2 regions of the Terrabacter carboxydivorans genome follow, and region 2 is predicted to be linked to the other one. Evidence: predicted binding sites of a transcription regulator. Region 2 holds the regulator's gene; the other holds the start of a gene.

Region 1 (9,984 bases), on a different contig from region 2:
ACTCGAGCTCTCCCTGGGCGGCGATGATGCCGGAGAGGATGCGCCGTGCCGCGAGCAGCAGGTCGCGCACCTCCGGGACGCTGACCGAGTAGACCACCTCACCGCCCACCCTCGTCGACGTGACGAGCGACGTGCGCCGCAGGACGGCGAGCTGCTGCGACAGGCTGCTCGGCTCGATGTCGATGGCGTCGAGCAGCTCGTGCACGGCGTGGTCGCGGTCCGAGAGCAGCTCGAGGATCCGGATGCGGGCCGGGTGGCCGAGCGTCTTGAAGAACTCTGCCTTCGCCTGGTACAGCGGCACACTCATGGAACGACCCTTCGATGCGAACCTTTGCAGTTGCACACTTTATCAAGTCATGAGGTGTGCTCCAGACACGGGGTCCTCGGAAACGACAGGACCCGTTCGGCGCGCGCCAGTCGGTCAGGCCGCGTGGAGCACGCGGAGGGCTTCGTCGAGCAACCTGACCCCGTCGCCGTCGGTCGCGTCGAGCCAGACGATGCGGGGGTCGGGCCGGAACCACGACTCCTGCCTCCGGGCATAGCGCCGCGTGGCCTGGGCCGTCTCGGTCCGTGCCGTGGCCTCGTCCATCTCGCCGTCGATCACCGCGATCGCCTGGCTGTAGCCGATGGCCCGGCTCGCCGTGACCCCGTCGCGCAGGCCGCGCGCGATCAGCGTCTGGGTCTCGGCGCGCAGCCCCCGCTCCCACATGCGCTCGACACGCTGGTCGATGCGGTCGACGAGCAGGTCGCGGTCGACTCGCAGCCCGAGCATCACTGCAGGAGAGACGAACTCGCGAGTCGGCATGGTGGCACTGAATGGCCTGCCGGTGAGCTCGATGACCTCGAGCGCCCGGATGACACGGCGCAGGTTGCCGGGCAGGATCGTGGCCGCCGACTTGGGGTCCAGCTCGCGCAGCCGGGCGTGGAGCGCATCGCCGCCGACTGCCTCGGACTCAGCCTCGAGGCGGCTGCGGACCGCGTAGTCGGTCGGCGGGATGTCGAGCCGGTCGAGCGCCGCCCGGACGTAGAGTCCCGAGCCTCCGACGAGCAACGGGCGGTGTCCGCGCTCCCGGATGTCGGCGATGTCGGCACGGGCGGCCACCTGGTAGCCGGCGACGCTCGCCTCCTCGGTCACCTCGAGGACGTCGAGCTGGTGGTGCGGGATCCCACGCCGGACTGCAGGGTCGAGCTTGGCGGTGCCGATGTCCATGCCGCGGTAGAACTGCATGGCGTCGGCATTGACGACCTCGCCGCCGAGCCGTTCGGCGAGGTCGAGCGCGAGATCGGACTTGCCCGTGGCGGTGGCGCCGACGATGGCGATGGTCGGGACGGCTTCGCCGCGACCCGGTGCGCCGGGGACGCGCGGCCCCGGCTCGGGCAGCGTCACCCGGCGAGCTCTCCCGAGTGGCCGTCCGCGTGCTCGACCTCGGGGGTGTCGTGGTCATGGCCGAACGGGTCCTCGTCGACGCCGGGCATCCAGGAGTGCCCCGGCTTGCCCCAGCCGTTGCGCTTGACGGCCTTGCGCGCCTTCTTGGACTGGCGGTCGTCGAGGCGATCGACGTAGAGCGTGCCGTTGAGGTGGTCGTACTCGTGCTGCATGCACCGCGCGAACCAGCCCGTCGCGTCGAACTCCACCCGGTTGCCGTCGACGTCGAAGCCGATGAGGTGGGCGCGGTCGGCTCGCTTGAGCGGGAACGCCTCGCCAGGGACCGACAGGCAGCCCTCCGTCTCCTCGTCGGGGTTCGGTCGCTCCTGCGGCACCCGGGAGGTGGTCAGCGTCGGGTTGATGACATGCCCCTGCTCCGGCACGCCGTCGTCGTTGGCCATCTTCCAGATGAAGACGCGCAGCCCGACCCCGATCTGGGGCGCAGCGAGCCCCACGCCGTTGGCGGCGACGTTGGTCTCGTACATGTCCTCGACGAGGGTCCGCAGCTCGTCGTCGAAGTCGGTGACGAGGGCGGCGGCCCGGTGGAGGACGGGCTCGCCCGTGATGACGATGGGGCGCACACTCATGCGCCAAGTCAAGCACGAGGGGCCGCGCGGGCCCGAATCGGCTCAGACGACAGAGCAGCCCGGCGCCACCGGCGCAGCGGCCGGCCTGCCGACGGACGGCATGCCCAGGCTCACGGCCGGCTTGCCGGCACCGTCGGGCGCGTCCTGCAGCGCGGCCCAGGCGTCGCCGCCGGGGGTGCGCCGGACGGCATACGTCCCGCCTTCGAGTCCGGAGTCGGCCACGAGGTGGTGGGGTGCGCCGTAGGTGACCTGCACCGTGACCATGTCGCCGGGGCGCGGCACCTCGGCGCCCTCGGGCACGGCGAAGTGGACGAGCCGGTTGTCGCGGGCCCGGCCCGACATGCGCTTCGTCTCGGCGTCCTTGCGCCCCTCGGAGGGCGTCACGAGCACCTCGACCTCGCGGCCCTCGACCGCACGGTTGCCGGCCCAGCTGAGCTCCTCCTGGAGGGCGATGAGCCGCTCGAAGCGCTCCTGCACGACCCCCTTGGGCACCTGCTGCTCCATGGTCGCCGCCGGCGTGCCGGGGCGGATGGAGTACTGGAAGGTGAAGGCGCTCGAGAAGCCGGACTCGCGCACGACGTCGAGCGTGCCCTGGAAGTCCTCCTCGGTCTCGCCCGGGAAGCCGACGATGATGTCGGTCGTGATGGCGGCGTCGGGGATGTGCTTCCGGACGTTCTCGATGATGCCGAGGAACTTCGCGCTGCGGTACGAGCGGCGCATGTCCTTGAGCACCTTGTCCGAGCCCGACTGCAGCGGCATGTGCAGGCTCGGCATGACGTTGGGCGTCGCGGCCATGGCCAGGATGACGTCCTCGGTGAAAGCCGCCGGGTGGGGGCTGGTGAAGCGAACCCGCTCGAGACCCTCGATCTGCCCGCAGGCGCGCAGCAGCTTGCCGAAGGCGAGACGGTCACCGAACTCGACCCCGTAGGTGTTGACGTTCTGCCCGAGAAGGGTCACCTCGACGACACCTTGCGCCACGAGCGCCTCGATCTCGGCGAGGATCTCGCCCGGGCGCCGATCCTGCTCCTTGCCGCGCAGGCTCGGGACGATGCAGAACGTGCACGTGTTGTTGCAGCCGACCGAGATCGAGACCCACGCGCTGTAGGCGGAGTCGCGCCGTGTCGGCAGGGTCGAGGGGAAGACCTCGAGGCTCTCGAGGATCTCGACCTCGGCCCGCTTGTTGTGGGCGGCCCGGTCGAGCAGGGCCGGGAGCGAGCCGATGTTGTGGGTGCCGAAGACGACGTCGACCCATGGGGCGCGCTGCACGATGGTGCCGCGGTCCTTCTGGGCCATGCAGCCCCCCACGGCGATCTGCATGCCCGGGTTCTTCAGCTTGGCCGGTCGCAGCTGGCCGAGGTTGCCGTAGAGCTTGTTGTCGGCGTTCTCGCGCACGGCGCACGTGTTGAACACGACGACGTCGGCCACCTCGGGCCGATCCCCTGCCGGCAGGCTCGCGAGGTCGATGTAGCCGGCGGTCTCGAGGAGACCGGCGAGCCGCTCACTGTCGTGGACGTTCATCTGGCAGCCGTGGGTGCGCACGTCGTAGGTGCGGGGCGCGCTCGTCGTGGGGATGGGGGCGGTCGCGACGGGCGTGGTGGCGAAGTTCTGCGTTGTCATGGCACCGACAAGGGTACGTCGTGCAGCGACCGGCGACAGCCGGGCTCGATGCCGCCTCGTGCGCGGCTCACAGAAGGCTCGGGAGCAGGCCCCGTCCCGGGGTGCGGACGGCGGGAATAGCACCGGTCCCGCCTCCGTTGACGCCAGTGCTTGACAGTTCAACCAAAGTACGGCAACATGATGGTTGAACATTCAATAACCTACTCCCGAAGGACACACATCATGGGCCTGTTCAACCGCTCCAAGGACGAGACCGTCACCGAGACCCCCTCCGTCGCCGTCGAGAACATCTCCGGTGACTACACGCTCGACCCCAGCCACACGCGCATCGGCTTCTCCGCCCGTCACGCCATGGTGACCAAGGTCCGCGGCCAGTTCGAGCAGTTCGAGGGCACCGCCCACGTCGACACCGTCACGCCGGCCAACTCGTCGGTCACCGTCACCATCGAGGCCGCCAGCGTCACCACCGGCAACGAGCAGCGCGACGGTCATCTCAAGACCCCCGACTTCTTCGACATCGCCAACTACCCGCAGCTCACCTTCGTCTCGACCCACGTCGAGCGCGACGGGTCCGAGTGGGCCATCACCGGCGACCTGACCATCAACGGCGTCACCAAGTCCGTCACGATCCCCTTCGAGGAGACCGGTTCGGCCAAGGACCCGTTCGGCAACACGCGCGTCGGCTTCGAGGGTGAGACCACCATCGACCGCACCGAGTGGAACCTGTCCTTCAACGCCGCCCTCGAGACCGGTGGCGTCCTCGTCAGCGAGAAGGTCAAGCTCGAGTTCGACATCTCCGCCATCGCGAACGTGGCTGCCGAGGTCTGAGCGACACCGCACCACAGCACCACAGCACCACCACGAAGGGGGTGGGGACCGCATGGTCCCCACCCCCTTCGTCGTGCCCGGGCGGCGAGTGGCGGCAGTCGGCACCGGACGGCGCCCCATCGGCCAGTCAGGCACTCGGTCAGTCAGTCACGCAGGTGCTCGGGCAGGCCGTCGACCGCGTCGCGGATGACGGGCCATGCGACCTCGCCGGAGTAGCCCTTGCGGGCGAGCAGCCCGGCGAGACGGCGGGTCTGCACCTCGGGCGCCAGACCGCGCATCGAGCGCAGCTTCTTGGCGACGAGCTGCTCGGCCCGGACGCGCTCGTCGCCGGCCCCCACCTGGCCCAACGCGTCATCGGCGATGTCCTGGTCGATGCCCTGCTTGCGCAGCTCGTGGGCCAGGGCCCGGCGGGCCAGCCCCTTGTCCGACTGCTTCGATCGCACCAGCATCTGGGCGTAGGCCTCGTCGTCGACCAGGCCGACCTCGGTGAGGCGGTCCAGCACCTTCGCCGCCACGTCGTCGTCGCAGCCGCGCTGGCGCAGCTTCCGCTCGAGCTGCGCGCGGCTGCGCGGAGCCATGCTGAGCTGTCGCAGGGCGATGGCCCGGGCCACCGACGCGGCGTCGGCATCGGGGATCGTGTCGGCGGAGTCGTCGGGCGGGGGCGCCCAGTCGGGCCGCTCCCCCGGGTCAGACGAAGCCCAGCCTGATCCGGGCTTCGAACCCTGCTTCCGACCCTGCCTCGAACTCCGCTTTGAACCCTTTGCCGAGTCGGACCTCGAGTCCGACCTCGAACCGTGCCGCGAGGTCGTCGGCGAACCCTGCCTCGGGTTCGACGACTGCGCCCCCGTGCTGAAGCTCGTGCCGGACGTCGCGCCCGACCGGTCGCCGGAGCCGTGCCCGCCGACGGCCCCGACCCCGCTGCGCGCCGCGACCGGCGACGTGTCGAGGTCGGGCTGCGTCGAGGTGCCGGCCACCTCGACACCCGTCGGCACAGACGACGGCTCTGGAAGGGACGCGGAAGGACCGTCGGCTCGCACCCCGGCGACGACCTCGGCCTCAGCCAGGGCGGCCGCGGCGCGAGCCAGACGGTCCTGCACGCTCTCCTCTGCGGAGAAGGTCATGATCAGAAGTCGACGGGCACGTCCGAGACCTCGGCGGGCTGGTCGACGCGCGGCCCGACGCCGAGCTTCTCCTTGACCTTCTTCTCGATCTCGTCGGCGAGGTCCGGGTTGTCCCTGAGGAAGTTGCGGGCGTTCTCCTTGCCCTGCCCCAGCTGGTCGCCCTCGTAGGTGTACCAGGCGCCGGCCTTGCGGACGAAGCCGTGCTCGACGCCCATGTCGATGAGGCCACCCTCGCGCGAGATGCCGTGGCCGTAGAGGATGTCGAACTCGGCCTGCTTGAACGGCGGCGAGACCTTGTTCTTGACGACCTTGACGCGGGTGCGGTTGCCGACCGGCTCGGTGCCGTCCTTGAGCGTCTCGATGCGACGCACGTCGAGGCGCACGGAGGCGTAGAACTTCAGCGCCTTGCCACCGGTCGTCGTCTCGGGCGAGCCGAACATGACGCCGATCTTCTCGCGCAGCTGGTTGATGAAGATCGCGGTCGTGCCGGTGTTGTTGAGCGCACCGGTCAGCTTGCGCAGCGCCTGGCTCATCAGACGCGCCTGCAGACCGACGTGGCTGTCGCCCATCTCGCCCTCGATCTCGGCACGGGGCACGAGCGCCGCGACCGAGTCGATGACGATGATGTCGATGGCGCCGGAGCGGATCAGCATGTCGGCGATCTCGAGCGCCTGCTCACCGGTGTCGGGCTGCGACACGAGGAGGGCGTCGGTGTCGACACCGAGCTTCTTGGCGTAGTCGGGGTCGAGCGCGTGCTCGGCGTCGATGAACGCGGCGATCCCGCCGGCCTTCTGCGCGTTGGCGACCGCGTGGAGGGCCACCGTCGTCTTACCGGACGACTCCGGGCCGTAGATCTCGACGACACGTCCCCGCGGGAGGCCCCCGATGCCGAGGGCGACGTCGAGGGCGATCGATCCCGTGGGAATGACCTCGATCGGCGGACGGATGTCATCGCCGAGACGCATCACCGCGCCCTTGCCGTAGCTCTTCTCGATCTGGCCCATCACCGAGGAGAGCGCCTTGTCCTTGTCCTTCGCCTGCACCGATGCCATGTCGGTCACCTATCTGCCGTCTGCGCTGCGGTCGTCTACCTTCGACCCGGGCAACGGCTCGTCCTGAGATTCGCTGTCGGGTCAGACGCTAGGGGCCGGCGCCGACATCAGGTGGACCACGAGACGGCCTGTGGACGATGCGGGTGGTGGCGCAGGACCTGTGGAGAACAGTACCGAACAGATGTTCGAAGTCGCCACGACACGCCGGGCAGGGCGGGCGACGTGCATCGTCCGTGGCCACCGGTCAACGACGCCGAGGGCCACGACCTGCCTCAGCCGCCGAGACGACCGCCCTGCCCGCCCTGGGCCCCGCGCGCGACGCGGGTGTCCCGCCCGAGCCGGCGCTCCGGGGGCACGTCCATGTCGGTGCACAGCGCCTCCCAGACGGCCCGCGGTGCCTCGCCGTCGGCGAGCGCCTGCACGACGGTGCGGTTGCCGAGCGCACCCAGCACGTGGTCGCGGGCGAGCGACCCGGCATACGCCGCGCCGAACTCGTCGTCCATCAAGGTCCAGAAGTGGCTGATCCGCACCCCAGCAGTGTGCCACCCGGACGGCTGGAACCGATGCGCCGCACACGGTCGTCGGAGGCTTGCCGGAACCGGCCGCGGACGTCCGGGCCTGCCGGTATCGTCCTCTCGTCCCGCGCGAGGTCGCGGGCCACACCGAACTCTTCAGGGGAGCACCACCATGACCGAACCCACCCGAGGTCCAGCCGACGGGTCCGCCCAGCACTACACCTACCCCACTCCCGCGGGGACGGCGGAGCCTGTCCCCGGTGGGGTCGCCCTATCCGACGACCCGCAGGCCACCCCGACCGGTGGACGCCGGCGCACCGGCCTGCTCGTCGGCGGCGTCGTCACCGCCCTGGTCCTCGGCGGCGGCGGCGCGTTCGCGTTCCAGGCCCTGAGCGGCGGCGGCTCCCAGCCGGCCGAGGTGCTGCCCGGCGACGCCTACGCCTACGTCCGCCTCGACATCGACCCCTCCGCCGGCCAGAAGATCGCGGCCGTGCGCTTCCTCGGCAGCCTGCCCCAGGTCAAGGACACCCTCGGGAGCGACGACCCGCGCAAGAAGCTCTGGGAGATGGCGTCCAAGAGCTCGAGCAACGACTGCACCGCCAAGCTCAGCTACGACACCGACATCGCGCCGTGGCTCGGCGACCGCATCGGTGCCGCGATCCGGCCCGGCGGCACCGAGAGCGCGCCGAACGTCGCGCTCGCCATCCAGGTCAAGGACGAGGGCGCCGCCAAGGACACCCTGACCCGGCTCTTCGCCTGCAACAAGAAGGACAAGACCGACCTGCGCATGAAGGACGGCTACGCCATCGTCACGCCCGCAGGGGTCGGGGACGCGACGCTCGCCGCCGTCGACAAGGGCTCGCTCGCCCAGAACCCCACGTTCAGCGAGGACATGACCTCGCTCGGCGAGCAGGGCGTCATGTCGGCCTGGTTCGACATGGGCAGGGGCATCGCCGAGCTGCAGAAGCTGGGCGGCCCGTCCGCCATGGGGGCCGTCCCCGCGACCGGCGCCAAGGGGCGCGTCGCCGCGGCGGTCCGCTTCGACGCCGACTACGTCGAGATGGCGGGCGTGGTGCGCGGCGCCGACGCGACGACCTCGGTGAAGGGCGACGGCGCCGAGATGGCCTCACTGCCGGCCGACACCCTCGCCGCCGTCAACGTCTCGGGCGCCGACAAGATGCTCGACGGTGCGTGGCCCCAGCTGAAGAAGCAGATCGAGGGCCTCGCGTCGGCCAACGGCGAGTCGGACCCGATCGGCCAGGTGGAGCAGCAGCTCGACATCAAGCTCCCGGACGACCTCAAGGTCCTGCTGGGCCGGTCGTTCACCCTGTCCATGCCTGACCAGGACCTCAAGTCCGACGTGCCGGTCCTCGGCGCCAAGGTCGTCTCGAGCGACGCCAAGCGCGCCGACGAGCTCGCCGGTCGGCTCATGGAGACGGCCGGGGCCAGCAGCGACGTCCTGACCCACAAGGTCGACGGCGACAAGGTCTTCGTCGCGACGACGCCCGACTACGCCGACGACCTCAAGGCCGGCGGCAGGCTCGGCGACTCCGACAGCTTCAAGCTGGCCGTGGGCGACGTCTCCAGCTCGACCGTGTCGTTCTTCGTCGACCTCGACAAGGTCGACAAGCTCGCCCAGGGGCAGCTCCACGGTGAGGGCAAGACGTTCCTCGAGTCGCTGCGCGCCCTCGGCTTCAACTCCTCCACCACGGGCAGCGGCGAGGGCAGCTTCGGGCTCCGCCTCGTCGGCAACTGACCGCCCCGAACCGCGAAGGGCCCCGCTCCGGCGGGGCCCTTCGTCGTGGGACCGGTCTGGTCAGGGGACCTCGGCGAGTCCCGTGATACCGAACCCAGGTGCACGGGGAAGTTGGATCTGGTTGTCCGAGTAGGTGATCCCGCCGATGACGGGCGAGCTCACGGACCACCATGCGGCGTCGAGATCGCTGACCTCGGTCGTCGGCTCGGCCGCGACGAGCGCCGCGGCGGCACCGACGCCGACGTGGCTCTCCATCATGGAACCGACGATGGTGCGTAGTCCCGCGTCGTGGGCTCGGCGGAGCATGTCGCGCCCGACCGCGAGCGAGCCACACTTCGCGAGCTTGACGTTGACGAGGTCGGCTGCGCCGAGGCGGATGATCCGCTCGAGGTCGTAGGGCCCGTAGCAGGACTCGTCGGCCATGACCGGGAGGCCGACGCGCTCGCGCACCCACGCGAGACCCTCGACGTCGTCGGCGACGACCGGCTGCTCGACGAACTCGACCCCGAGGTCGGCGACCTCCAGCGCGCGGATCACCTGCACGGCCTCCTCGCGCGTCCAGCCCTGGTTGGCGTCGAGGCGGATGGCGACGGCGGGCCCGACGGCGTCGCGCACCGAGGCGACCCGCTGCACGTCGGTGCTCGCGTCGGTGCCGACCTTCATCTTCAGGGTCGCGAAACCTCCCGCGACCCGCGAGCGGGCAGCGTCGGCCAGGCCGTCGGCGGCACCGGCCGAGAGCGTGACGTCGGTGGTCAGCACCTCGGGTATGCCGTCCGGCCGGGTCGCGAGAAGGGCGGCGACCGAAATGCCCTCCGCCTGGGCGACGAGATCGTGCAGGGCCGCGTCGAGGGCGGCCTTGGCGCCGAAGTTGCGGGCGACGGCGCGCTGGACGGCACCGGCCGCGGCAGCGAGGTCGTCACGGTCGTCCAGCCGGCGTCCCGTGACCGCCGGCGCCAGCATCGTCTCGATGCACGCGGTCGCGCTCGCCAGCGACTCGCCGGTGACCTGCCACACCTGGGGCGCCTCGCCCCAGCCGGTGCGTCCGTCGCTGTCGGTGACCGTGACGACGACGGTGTCGGTGG
Region 2 (9,984 bases):
CCGACGACGGCGACGGCCACCCCACCCACGGGAGCGCCGAGCAGGCGGGCGAGTCGGCCGCCGATCTGGCTCCAGCCGCTCACGGTGGCGAGGTCGGACGAGCGCACCAGCTGCCGCGAGAGCGTGGCTCCGGCCGGAAGGGTGAGGCCGGTCGCGGTGCCCAGCAGGATCCCCATGGTCATGAGCAGCGCCGCACCCCGCACGCCGGCGGCCCACGCGACGGCGCCGGAGAGCAGGACGGCCGCCTGCACGAGGCGGCCCACGACGAGGACCCGCCGGGTGTCCCAAAGGTCGGCGATGACGCCGCCCACCAGCACGAAGACGGCCTGCGGAAGCATCTCGGCGCCCAGGACAACCCCCGCCATCGCGGGTGAGAGCGAGTGGACCGCCGTCCATGCCAGGGCCACCGTCCACACGGCGTCGCCGAACCACGACAGGGCCAGCGTGCCCACCCAGGTCTGCACCATGCGGTCCCGGGTGAGGGGCGGCGGCGGGGGCCCGAGAAGGGCCGGCTGGATTGCCTCGAGCATCTCGGTCGCATCCGCCGGCTCGGTCGCATCCGCCGGCTCGGTCGCATCCGCCGGCTCGGTCGCATCCGCCGGCTCGGTCGCTCCTTCCGGCCTGATCGGCAGTGTCGGCTGCGTCGGGCTCGGCACCCGCGCGTCGGAGCCGGGGCTCACGGCTTTGCCGGGGCGCTCGGAAAGACGCGCGCCGAGACACGCACGGGGAGTCGCGGCACGTCGGGACGCGCCTCGGCGTCGGCGCGGCACTCCTGCCCCCACTCGACCACGAGCTCGGTGAGCCGACGGCTGAGCTCGGCCATCTGCTCGAGGGTGGCAGCGACGAGGGAGTCGGTGGCCACGGCTGCGCGGCGCACGTCCGGAGGCGCGGACTCCCCATCGGCGAGCCACCGCTGCACGGCGCGCACGTGGTGCCGGAAGTTCTCCGCCTCGGCACTCGAGGCGATCCGGCGCGCCACGGTCCCCTCGCCGTAGTCCGTCGAGTCCCACGAGACCTGGCGCGGGCGGCTGCGCCACCAGCTCTCACGGGTGTCGCGGGCCAGCTCGGGGGCCGGCTCGACGAAGCCGTAGCGGTGCAGCGTCCCGAGGTGGTGGCTGACCGACCCCACCGCCAGACCGGTGCGCCGGGCCAGCTGCCCGACGGAGGCCGGGCCCTCGACCAGCAGCAGCTCGCACAGCCACCGGCGCGTCGGGTGGTGGAAGGCGGTCAGCACGTCGAGGAGCGCGCTGCCCGTCTCGCTGCCGAGCTGCCCCTCGGCGACGGGGGTCGTCCGGTCGTGTCGTTCGGATGCAGGGCGTCGAGGCATGTCCGCCACCTTCGCCTCGACCCGGCCACATGCACAAGACCTCTTGTATGACTTGTCACCCGAGGGTCGCCCGCGACATGACCTGGGCAGGTCCTTGCCCTCGGCGCCCTCCATGACAGAGTCTCCTACCGTGACAATCCGGACATCAGCGAACGACGTCCTCGACGCGCTGCAGCGACGTGAGGAGGCGCTCGCCGGTTACGACGTCCTCGGCAACGCGCCGCAGCGCGAGCTGCAGGCTCTGGTGGACATCGCAGCCCAGGTGTGCGCGGTCCCGCGCGCCGCCATCAACATCATCACCTCGACGCAGCAGCAGCAGATCGCCACGACCGGCTTCGCCGCCTCGATCTGCGCCCGCGAGGACTCGATGTGCGCGGCGGTGCTCGACCACACCGACCGTGTCGTGGTCCCGGACGCCAGCCTGGATGCGCGCTTCCGTGAGAACCCCTTCGTGACAGGGGTTCTCGGGACCGTCCGCTTCTACGCGTCCGCGCCGCTGACGACGCCGGGGGGTGTCATCATCGGCCGCCTGTGCGTCTTCGACTCGCAACCGCGGGCGTTGGTCGAGGCCCAGGAGGACGCCCTCGTCGCGATCGCCGAGCGCGTCGTCGACGTGCTCGAGCTGCGGCTGCGCACGCGCGAGCTGGAGGACTCACTCGTCGCCCTGACCGAGACGAGGGACGAGCTGCACCGCTCCAACGAGGCGCTGTCGGTCTTCGCCGGCCAGGTGAGCCACGACCTGCGCACACCGCTCACCGCGATCATGGCGAGCACCGAGATGCTCGGGCAGCAGGCGGGGGTCGCCGGCGACGTGTGGGCCGAGCGTCTTGTCGCCACAGCGCACCGTTCGGCGACGCGGATGGCCGGCATGATCGAGCAGATCCTCGCCCACGCGAAGGTCGGGGCCGAGCTGCACCGGACCGACACCGACCTCGGGACGGTGCTCGCCTCGGTGCTGGAGGACCTCGCCCCGACCCTCGAGTCACGTTCGGCCACGGTGGTGGCGGGAGACCTGCCGACGCTGCCGGCCGACGAACAGCAGCTCTACTCGGTGCTGCTCAACCTCGTCTCGAACGCGGTGAAGTACGCACGGCCAGGTGTGGCGCCCGCGGTCCGCGTGGGCTCGGAGCGCCGCGGCGACCGCTGGCACATCGAGGTCCACGACAACGGGATCGGCATCTCCTCAGCGGACCGCGACCGGGTGTTCGAGCTCTTCAACCGGGTCGAGACGTCGGTCGACGGCAGCGGGATCGGCCTCGCCACCGTCAAGCGGATCATCGAGGCCCACGGAGGCACGATCGGGATCAGCGGGGCCGAGGGCCCGGGGACCGTCGTGTGGTTCGAGCTGCCGGTCGAGGTCGTCAGGGACGCGGAGCCGGCAGCTCCCGCCGGCTCGGCACCGACGCGCGCGCGCGGATGAGGACGACGGCGCCCACCACCAGGGCGATGACCGTCCGCGGGTCCGTGACGGCGGCCTCGGCGACGATGACGGGATAGAGGGACCACACCGACTGCCCGCCTGCAGGACCGCCCCCGCCCAGGGCATCGGAGTAGGCCATGCGGTCGGCCAGAGAGGCCGCACTCGAGCCCGCCGCCATGGCCAGGGCGGCACCCACGGCCCAGCACAGTCGGCGCAGCCGGTCACTCCCCCGACCGCCCGAGAGCACCTGCCATTCTCGAAGCCCGTTATCAGGGCGGCGATCCGCCGGGCTCGAGGACGAGGCGGCGGAGGGGCCGGGATCGGGACCAGGACCCTGGGCAGGACGGGAACCGCCCGAGTGACGCCCGCCATCACCGTCGAGGCTGCGCACGGGACGCAGCCCCGGATGCAGGCCGGGACGCAGGCCGGGACGTGACAAGCCGGCAGCCAGCACGAGCCCGAACGCCACGACGCCGACGAGCGGCGCGGCGGACAGGGCGTAGAGCGCGGTCGATCCGGCTGATCGGCCTCCGTCGAGGAGGTAGGCGACGGCGACGAGCGGCAGCGCCTGCAGCACGGTCAGCACGAGGCACGCCGTCAGGACCATTCGGTCACGGCGTGCGCTCACGGCGAGTCCGTGCTCGACCGAACCGGCATCGAGGCCGACCGGGCCGGCGCCGACCGGATCGCTGCGGCAGGAGTGGATGCGGCAGGGGTCGAGTCGAAAGGGACCGCCGCGGAAGGGATCGGTGTCGGCACTCACGGGACCAGCCTCGGTAGGTGGAGGACGTCGAACCCGAGTCCCGGGCCGACGGTGGTGCAGGCTCGCTCGTCGGCGCCCTGGAGCACCCGGAGGTCGGGGCGGCCGGCAGCCACGGCGATGAGGTTGCGGGCGCTCTCGGTCCCCGCACGCAGGTAGTCGGAGTGCCCGACGGAGGTTCGGCCGACGTCGACGAAGTCCGCCCGGGCGCGCAGCCAGTGGTTGCACCCCGTCCCGGGCTCCTTCAGCGCGAACGTCGACAGGCGCGTGGCTCCGACCACCTCACCGGGGGCTGTGCCGTGCACGATCGACCCGTAGTCGAACACGTCGTCGCCCAGCGCCCCGAGCACGTTGAGGGAGCCGGGCTTGAGCGCCGTCGCCGACGCGTCGGAGAACGGCAGGCCCGGCGCACCGAAGACCGCGACGTCGTCGACGGCACTCGTGCGCAGGGAGGCGAAACCTGCGAGCAGGCCCCCATAGGAGTGGGCCCACACGGTCTGGTGCGCAGGCCGGTCCCGCGCGGCCTCCAGCCCTGTCGCGAAGTCGGCCAGTGATGCCGCGTTGTCGCGGGCGAGCTTGGCGTTCAGGACGTTCCGGTCGACAGAGGTCACGATCTCGCGCACCTGTGGCGCCTCGTAGCCCATCCACGTCACGATCGCGACGTCCTGCCCGCGAGCCGCCGCCCTGGTCTCGGCCCGCAGGCGCACGAACGTGTCGTCGTAGCGACGCAGGTCGGTGTCGACCATCGTGGACAGACCCCCGACGAACGTCACGACGTGCTCGGCGGTGTCGACGTCCCCGATGGCGACCACGGCCTTCGGATGGAGCCCGGTGGTGTCGACGAGCAGGAGGCGGCGCTCTCCGCCGTCCCTGCGGCTCAGGACGTCTCGGATCGCCTGCAACGCAGCGACCTCCTGCGAGGCGAGGCGGCGCCGCGGCTCGCTGCCGACCCACCCGCCGTCACGTGCCTCGAGGTAGCGCACCCGGGCTGCCTGCTCGGCCCGCCCGAGGAGCACGAGGTTCGCCGCGTGGCGTGCCGCGGCGGGAACACCGTCGCGAGGACCCACCCACTCGGGCCGGTCACGGACCACCGTGCGCCTCTCCTCGTCGGTCAGGGACCGCCACCACGCCGCTGAGGCGAACGCCTGTCCCCCGACGCCCACACTTGCGGCGGGAGGCGGTGGCGGTAGGGTGGCCGGGATCGACGCGCTGCCCCCGCCGGCGGCCGTCGCCCCGCGCGCGGAGGAGAGGAGCTGCCGCAGCAGCTCCTCGTCGGCCAGGCCGGCGGCGCGGCGGGCCTGGTCCAGACACGCATGCACCTCGGCGCGGAGCAGCTCGTCGAGGCAAGCCCGATGCGCCTCGAGCAACGGTTCGCCGAGCACCGCTCGGACCGGAAGGAACAGGCGCCCCTCGCCGTCGACCCACGCGCCCTCCTCCGCGGCACGTCGGTCGGCGCGACCGATGAGGTCCAGCGCCGCCTGCAGCTGGGCCGCGGCCCGCCCCAGGGCCTGGCCGGCGACGGCGATGCTCGAGGCCAACCCGCCGAGCCCGGCCACCACGAGGCCGTAGCGGTCCGCCGCGGCAGACGAGGCGGCACCCAACCATCGCGGCGCGGCCGAGCGTCGCCAGAGCACCAGCTCGGCCAGCACCAGCACCCGTCGTCGGCGATCCTCGAGTCCGCGGCCGACGGCCGCCAGGGTCTGGGGACGGCTCGAACGGATGTCCCGCACCGACAGGGTCACCGCCGATCCCCCGCCGATCACCGGGAGGCCCCCGACGCTCGACCGACGCCGGCCCGAGCCACCTGCTCGACGGCGTCGTAGGTGTCGGCCGCCACGGCCAGGGCACGCCCCAGCTCCTGCAGCTCCCAGCGCGTCGCCGCCAGCCGCGCAGCCCAGGCCGCCGAGACGTCACGCAGACCCGGCGCGCACCGGCCTTCCGGGAGCGCGGCCGCGATCGGCGCCAGCTCGTCGGTGATCCCGAGTGTCTGCACGCGCAGGACCACCTCACGGATCGAGGTGACGTCGTCGCGCAGGTCCGCCGTGTCCACGTCGTAGCGCATGCTCTCTCCTTCCCGAGGACTGCCACGCTAGGCCGACGGGAGGGTGGCGGACCGGCGCCATCCACAGGCTTGCCCCCGGCGCCGTGCGGCGGGCCAGGACCATCGACGGTTGCGCCTGACCGCAACGGAAGCCGTTGCGCCGCAAGGGGACTCGGACGGCACCTACTCGCGACGGGACAGCGAGACGAGACCCGAGTCGGGACGGTGAGACGAGACAGGGAGACGAGACAGCGACACGGGACAGCAGAACGCCGCACCCCTGGTCAGGGGTGCGGCGTCCGGGCAGGAGCGACGGGGTCGAAGCGCCGCCACCGCCAGCCGCTGAAGGTGGAGCCAACGCGGCAGATCGGGAGGGACGGGTGGATCGGCTGCCAGGGACACGGCATACGCGATCGACCGGCCCCAGGGGCCGACGGACTCAGCGCGCCGGAATGACCAGCTGCTGGCCGGCGTGGAGCGCCGTCGTGCTGAGGCCGTTGGCGACCTGGAGCTCGACGACACCGTCGGACACGGCGAGCTCCGGGAGCTCGCGGGCGGCGACCCCCGAGAGCGTCTGGCCCGACTGGACCGTCACGGTGCGCGGCTCACCCGAGGCCGAGGCGAGCTGGCCGGCGAGTCCCACGCCCAGGACGGAGACGACCGTCGCCACGAACAGGGACACGACGAGCCGTCCGAAGCGGGTCAGCCGCAGCGGCGGCTGTGCGTCCCCCACGGCGCGCGACCGTCGCACCTGGCGATCAGCGTCGGGCCCGGTGGGCACGAGGACGAGCCGGGGCCGGCCGGTCGGCGCGAGCCGTGCGGGCCCCTCGGCGTGCTGGTGACGAACGGCCTCGAGGACGATGGCGCTCATGGTGACCTCCCCTTGCTCCTGAACTTGCGAACACATGTTCGATAGAACGTCTGTACGAGTTGTAGCACGTATGTTCGATGAAGTCGAGACACGCCTCGAACAGGTGTTTGGCAACTGTGTTCGAACTCCGTAGTCTTTCCTCACACCACAGACCTCATCAGCCACCACTGACACTGGCCTCCCGCCCAGCGTCGGAGCACGGCCTGACGAGCCGACGAAGGGGACACCATGGGCGTGACCGAGCTTCCCGACCGCGAGACCGGTGACGGCCTGACCGTCCGCCAGCGGCGAGTGCTCGAGGTCATCCGCAACTCCGTCGACCGGCGCGGCTACCCGCCGAGCATGCGAGAGATCGGTGACGCGGTCGGGCTGGCCAGCCCCTCGAGCGTCTCGCACCAGCTCAACGCGCTCGTCGCCAAGGGCTACCTGCGGCGCGACCCCAACCGGCCGCGAGCCCTCGAGGTCGTCTCCCCCGACGCGAAGGCCGAGGAGCTCGGCTACCGCGGCGGTGACGCGACCCCGTTGCGACCCCGTGGCGACCAGTACGACACCGAGACCGACTCGGGCGACGCCCGCCCCGAGGCCTCCTACGTCCCCGTGCTGGGCCAGATCGCGGCCGGCGTCCCCATCACCGCCGAGGAGGTCGTCGAGGACGTCTTCCCCCTGCCCAAGCAGCTCGTGGGCGAGGGCGACCTCTTCCTGCTCAAGGTCAACGGCGACTCCATGGTCGACGCCGCGATCTGCGACGGCGACTGGGTCGTCGTGCGCCAGCAGCAGCACGCCGACAACGGCGACGTCGTGGCCGCGATGCTCGACAACGAGGCGACGGTGAAGACCTTCAAGCGCAAGGACGGTCACGTGTGGCTCATGCCGCACAACGACGACTTCTCCCCCATCGACGGCGACCACGCCACGATCCTCGGCAAGGTCACCGCGGTCCTGCGCCGCATCTGAGGCCGGGCCGATGCCCTCGTCACGCACCCGAGACGTCGTCCTGACCTACCGCTACCTGCGCGGTGCGATGATCGCGCTGCTGCTCATGCTGCTGCTCTCGGTCGGCTACCAGTGGTGGTGGGAGACGGGGCCACTCGTGCTGGCTCGGGTCGATCAGCGCCTACTACTACACCCCGGCCCGCGCGGTCTTCGTCGGCTCGCTGTGCGCCCTCGGGGCCAGCCTCGTCGCCTACAAGGGCCACTCACCGGAGGAGGACGTGCTGCTGGGATTCTCGGGGCTCATGGCCTTCGTCGTCGCCTTCGTGCCCACCGTCCCGGACGGACGCTGCGGCCCCAACGCCTACAGCCAGACCCCCGCCGAGATCGCGGCGGCCGTGCGCAACAACATCTGGTCGCTCGTCGTCGTGGCGGCCCTCGCGGCCGGCGTGACCGCCTGGCTCAAGCGCGGCACCGTGACGCGCGACTCGTCCGAACGGCCGACCGTGCGCTCGGTCGTGGTGACGGTCGTCTGCGGCGCGATCCTGCTCGGCGAGCTCGTCCTCTTCCTCGCCCTGCGTGACCGGTTCATCGCGCTGAGCCACGACATCGCCGCCGGGACCATGGTGGCCGGCGTCATCGCCGTGATGGTGCTGAGCGCGCTGCGCGCCGAGGACCGGCACCGGGGTGCCGGGGCGGGCACGGTCTACAAGCGCATATACATCGCGATCGCCGTGGCTCTCGCGGCCGCCCTCGGGACCACGGTCCTGGCGGCCCTGACGGTGCACGGCTTCGACCACCTGGTGCTCATCGCCGAGGTCATCGTCATCGTGCTCTTCGCCACCTACTGGGGCGTGCAGACCAAGGAGCTCTGGGACCTGCGTGCCGCCGACGGCCTCGAGGCCCGGCCGACTCAGGGCGTCGTCGAGTAGCCGCCCGGACGGACCGGGCGACGGGGCGAACCCCGAGCCCGACGAGCGGACAATCCGACGAGCCGGCGCCACGGCAGCCGCGGCGCTCAGTGGCCCAGCGCACCCCGCAGGTCGGTCAGGGTCGGGCCGAGCGGAGCGTGCAGGCGCAGCGTCGCCTCCGCGTCGCCGCGCGTCGCCGAGCGGGTGACGATCGCGACCGGCACGTCCCGCTGGTGGGCCCGGCGCACGAAGCGGTAGCCGCTCATCACCGACAGCGACGAGCCGAGCACGAGCACGGCCCCGGCTGCCTCGACGAGCGAGAAGCACTGCTCGACCAGGGCCTTGGGCACCGACTCGCCGAAGAAGACGACGTCGGGCTTGACCGTGTCGTGGCCGCAGACGAGGCAGCGGGGCGCGTGGAAGGACTCGACGAGCGAGTCGGCGAGCACGATGTCCCCGTCGGGTCGCACCTGCTCGCCCCACTGCGAGCCCACCGTCCGCGCCGCGTCGGCGAAGCGCTCCATGAAGCCGGGGTTCGCCTCGGTCATCCGCTCGTGCAAGCCGATTCGCGTCGTCCTCTCACCGCAGGTGAGGCAGACGGCACGATCGAGCGAGCCGTGCAGCTCGATGACGTCCGTGGCTCCCGAGGCCTGGTGCAGACCGTCGACGTTCTGGGTGATGATCGGCCCGACGTAGCCCGCCCGCTGCAGGTCGGTCACGACGCGGTGGCCCTCGTTGGGCCGGGCCGCGTTGAACCGCTGCCACCCGATGTAGCTGCGGGCCCAGTAGCGCCGCCGGGCAGCGCTCGACCCGGCGAACTCGCCGAAGGTCATCGGCTCGACCCGACGCGTGCCGTCCGGCCCCCGGTAGTCGGGGATGCCCGACTCGGTCGAGAGCCCTGCCCCGGAGAGGACGACCACGCCCCCGCCGCTGACGAGGTCGACGAGGTCGTCGAACGTGCCGAGGTCGTGCGTCTCGAGCGGAAGCGTGCGCGTCGTGGAGAGCCGGGTGACCGCGGTCGACTGCGGGGGTATGCCGTTCGGCTGCTTCACCCGGTCAGCCTACGTGCCGATCGACGACCCCTCGCGTGCCGCCAGGTTCGCCGCTTTTCCATAATCACCGGTTATGATTTTCCCATGATCGATGCTGCCGGCCTGCGGGTCATGAAGGCCATTGCCGACGAGGGAAGCTTCACGAGCGCCGCGAACGCCCTGGGCTTCACCCAGCCGGCCATCTCCCAGATGGTCCGGCGCCTCGAGCAGCGCACGGGGACGGTCCTCGTCGAGCGCTACGGTCGCCAGGTCCGCCTCACCGAGGCGGGTCAGGTGCTGGCACGCCACGCCGTCGGCGTCCTCGCCGCGCTCGACGCCGCCGAGGAGGAGATCACGGCCATCGCGGGGCTCCGGGCCGGGAGGGTGCGCCTGCAGGCCTTCCCCAGCTCCTCGGCGACGCTGGTCCCTCGGACGCTCGCCATCCTCAAGGCCCGCCACCCCGACATCACCGTCACCTTCACCGAGGCCGAGCCGCCCGAGTCGCTCGCCGCCCTTCGGCGCGGCGACTGCGACGTCGCGGTCGCGTTCGCCTACGAGGGGGGCGACCTCGGCGAGCTCGAGGAGGACCTCTCCCTGCTCGTGACGCGTCGCCTCATGGACGACGAGGTGCGGCTCGTCGTGCCCGGCACCCACCCGCACGCGGGCGACGAGGCCGCGACGCTCGCCGACTTC

The links. The regulator LexA, encoded in region 2, represses DNA repair genes until DNA is damaged. The targets are predictions, from matches to a motif close to TCGAACANNTGTTCGA.
Region 1: recA (recombinase RecA) is a predicted target of LexA. The motif match lies at 6,805-6,820, and genes of this name have one in related genera.

What each region holds. Positions count from the first base shown of each region.
Region 1 covers NZ_BAAARE010000004.1:42,439-52,422, forward strand. The annotation lists gene ABD297_RS05400 (ArsR/SmtB family transcription factor) at 1-307, opposite strand, end outside; gene miaA (tRNA (adenosine(37)-N6)-dimethylallyltransferase MiaA) at 422-1,381, opposite strand; gene def (peptide deformylase) at 1,384-2,013, opposite strand; gene miaB (tRNA (N6-isopentenyl adenosine(37)-C2)-methylthiotransferase MiaB) at 2,056-3,630, opposite strand; gene ABD297_RS05420 (YceI family protein) at 3,853-4,458, shown strand; gene ABD297_RS05425 (regulatory protein RecX) at 4,602-5,579, opposite strand; gene recA (recombinase RecA) at 5,582-6,631, opposite strand; gene ABD297_RS05435 (DUF3046 domain-containing protein) at 6,904-7,161, opposite strand; gene ABD297_RS05440 (DUF3352 domain-containing protein) at 7,319-8,902, shown strand; gene ABD297_RS05445 (dipeptide epimerase) at 8,963-9,984, opposite strand, start outside.
Region 2 covers NZ_BAAARE010000006.1:69,473-79,456, reverse strand. The annotation lists gene ABD297_RS08005 (MFS transporter) at 1-530, opposite strand, end outside; gene ABD297_RS08000 (ArsR/SmtB family transcription factor) at 677-1,327, opposite strand; gene ABD297_RS07995 (sensor histidine kinase) at 1,458-2,747, shown strand; gene ABD297_RS07990 (hypothetical protein) at 2,689-3,510, opposite strand; gene ABD297_RS07985 (alpha/beta hydrolase) at 3,507-5,249, opposite strand; gene ABD297_RS07980 (hypothetical protein) at 5,267-5,569, opposite strand; gene ABD297_RS07975 (LysM peptidoglycan-binding domain-containing protein) at 5,988-6,419, opposite strand; gene lexA (transcriptional repressor LexA) at 6,648-7,373, shown strand; gene ABD297_RS07965 (hypothetical protein) at 7,631-8,281, shown strand; gene ABD297_RS07960 (Sir2 family NAD-dependent protein deacetylase) at 8,368-9,312, opposite strand; gene ABD297_RS07955 (LysR family transcriptional regulator) at 9,397-9,984, shown strand, end outside.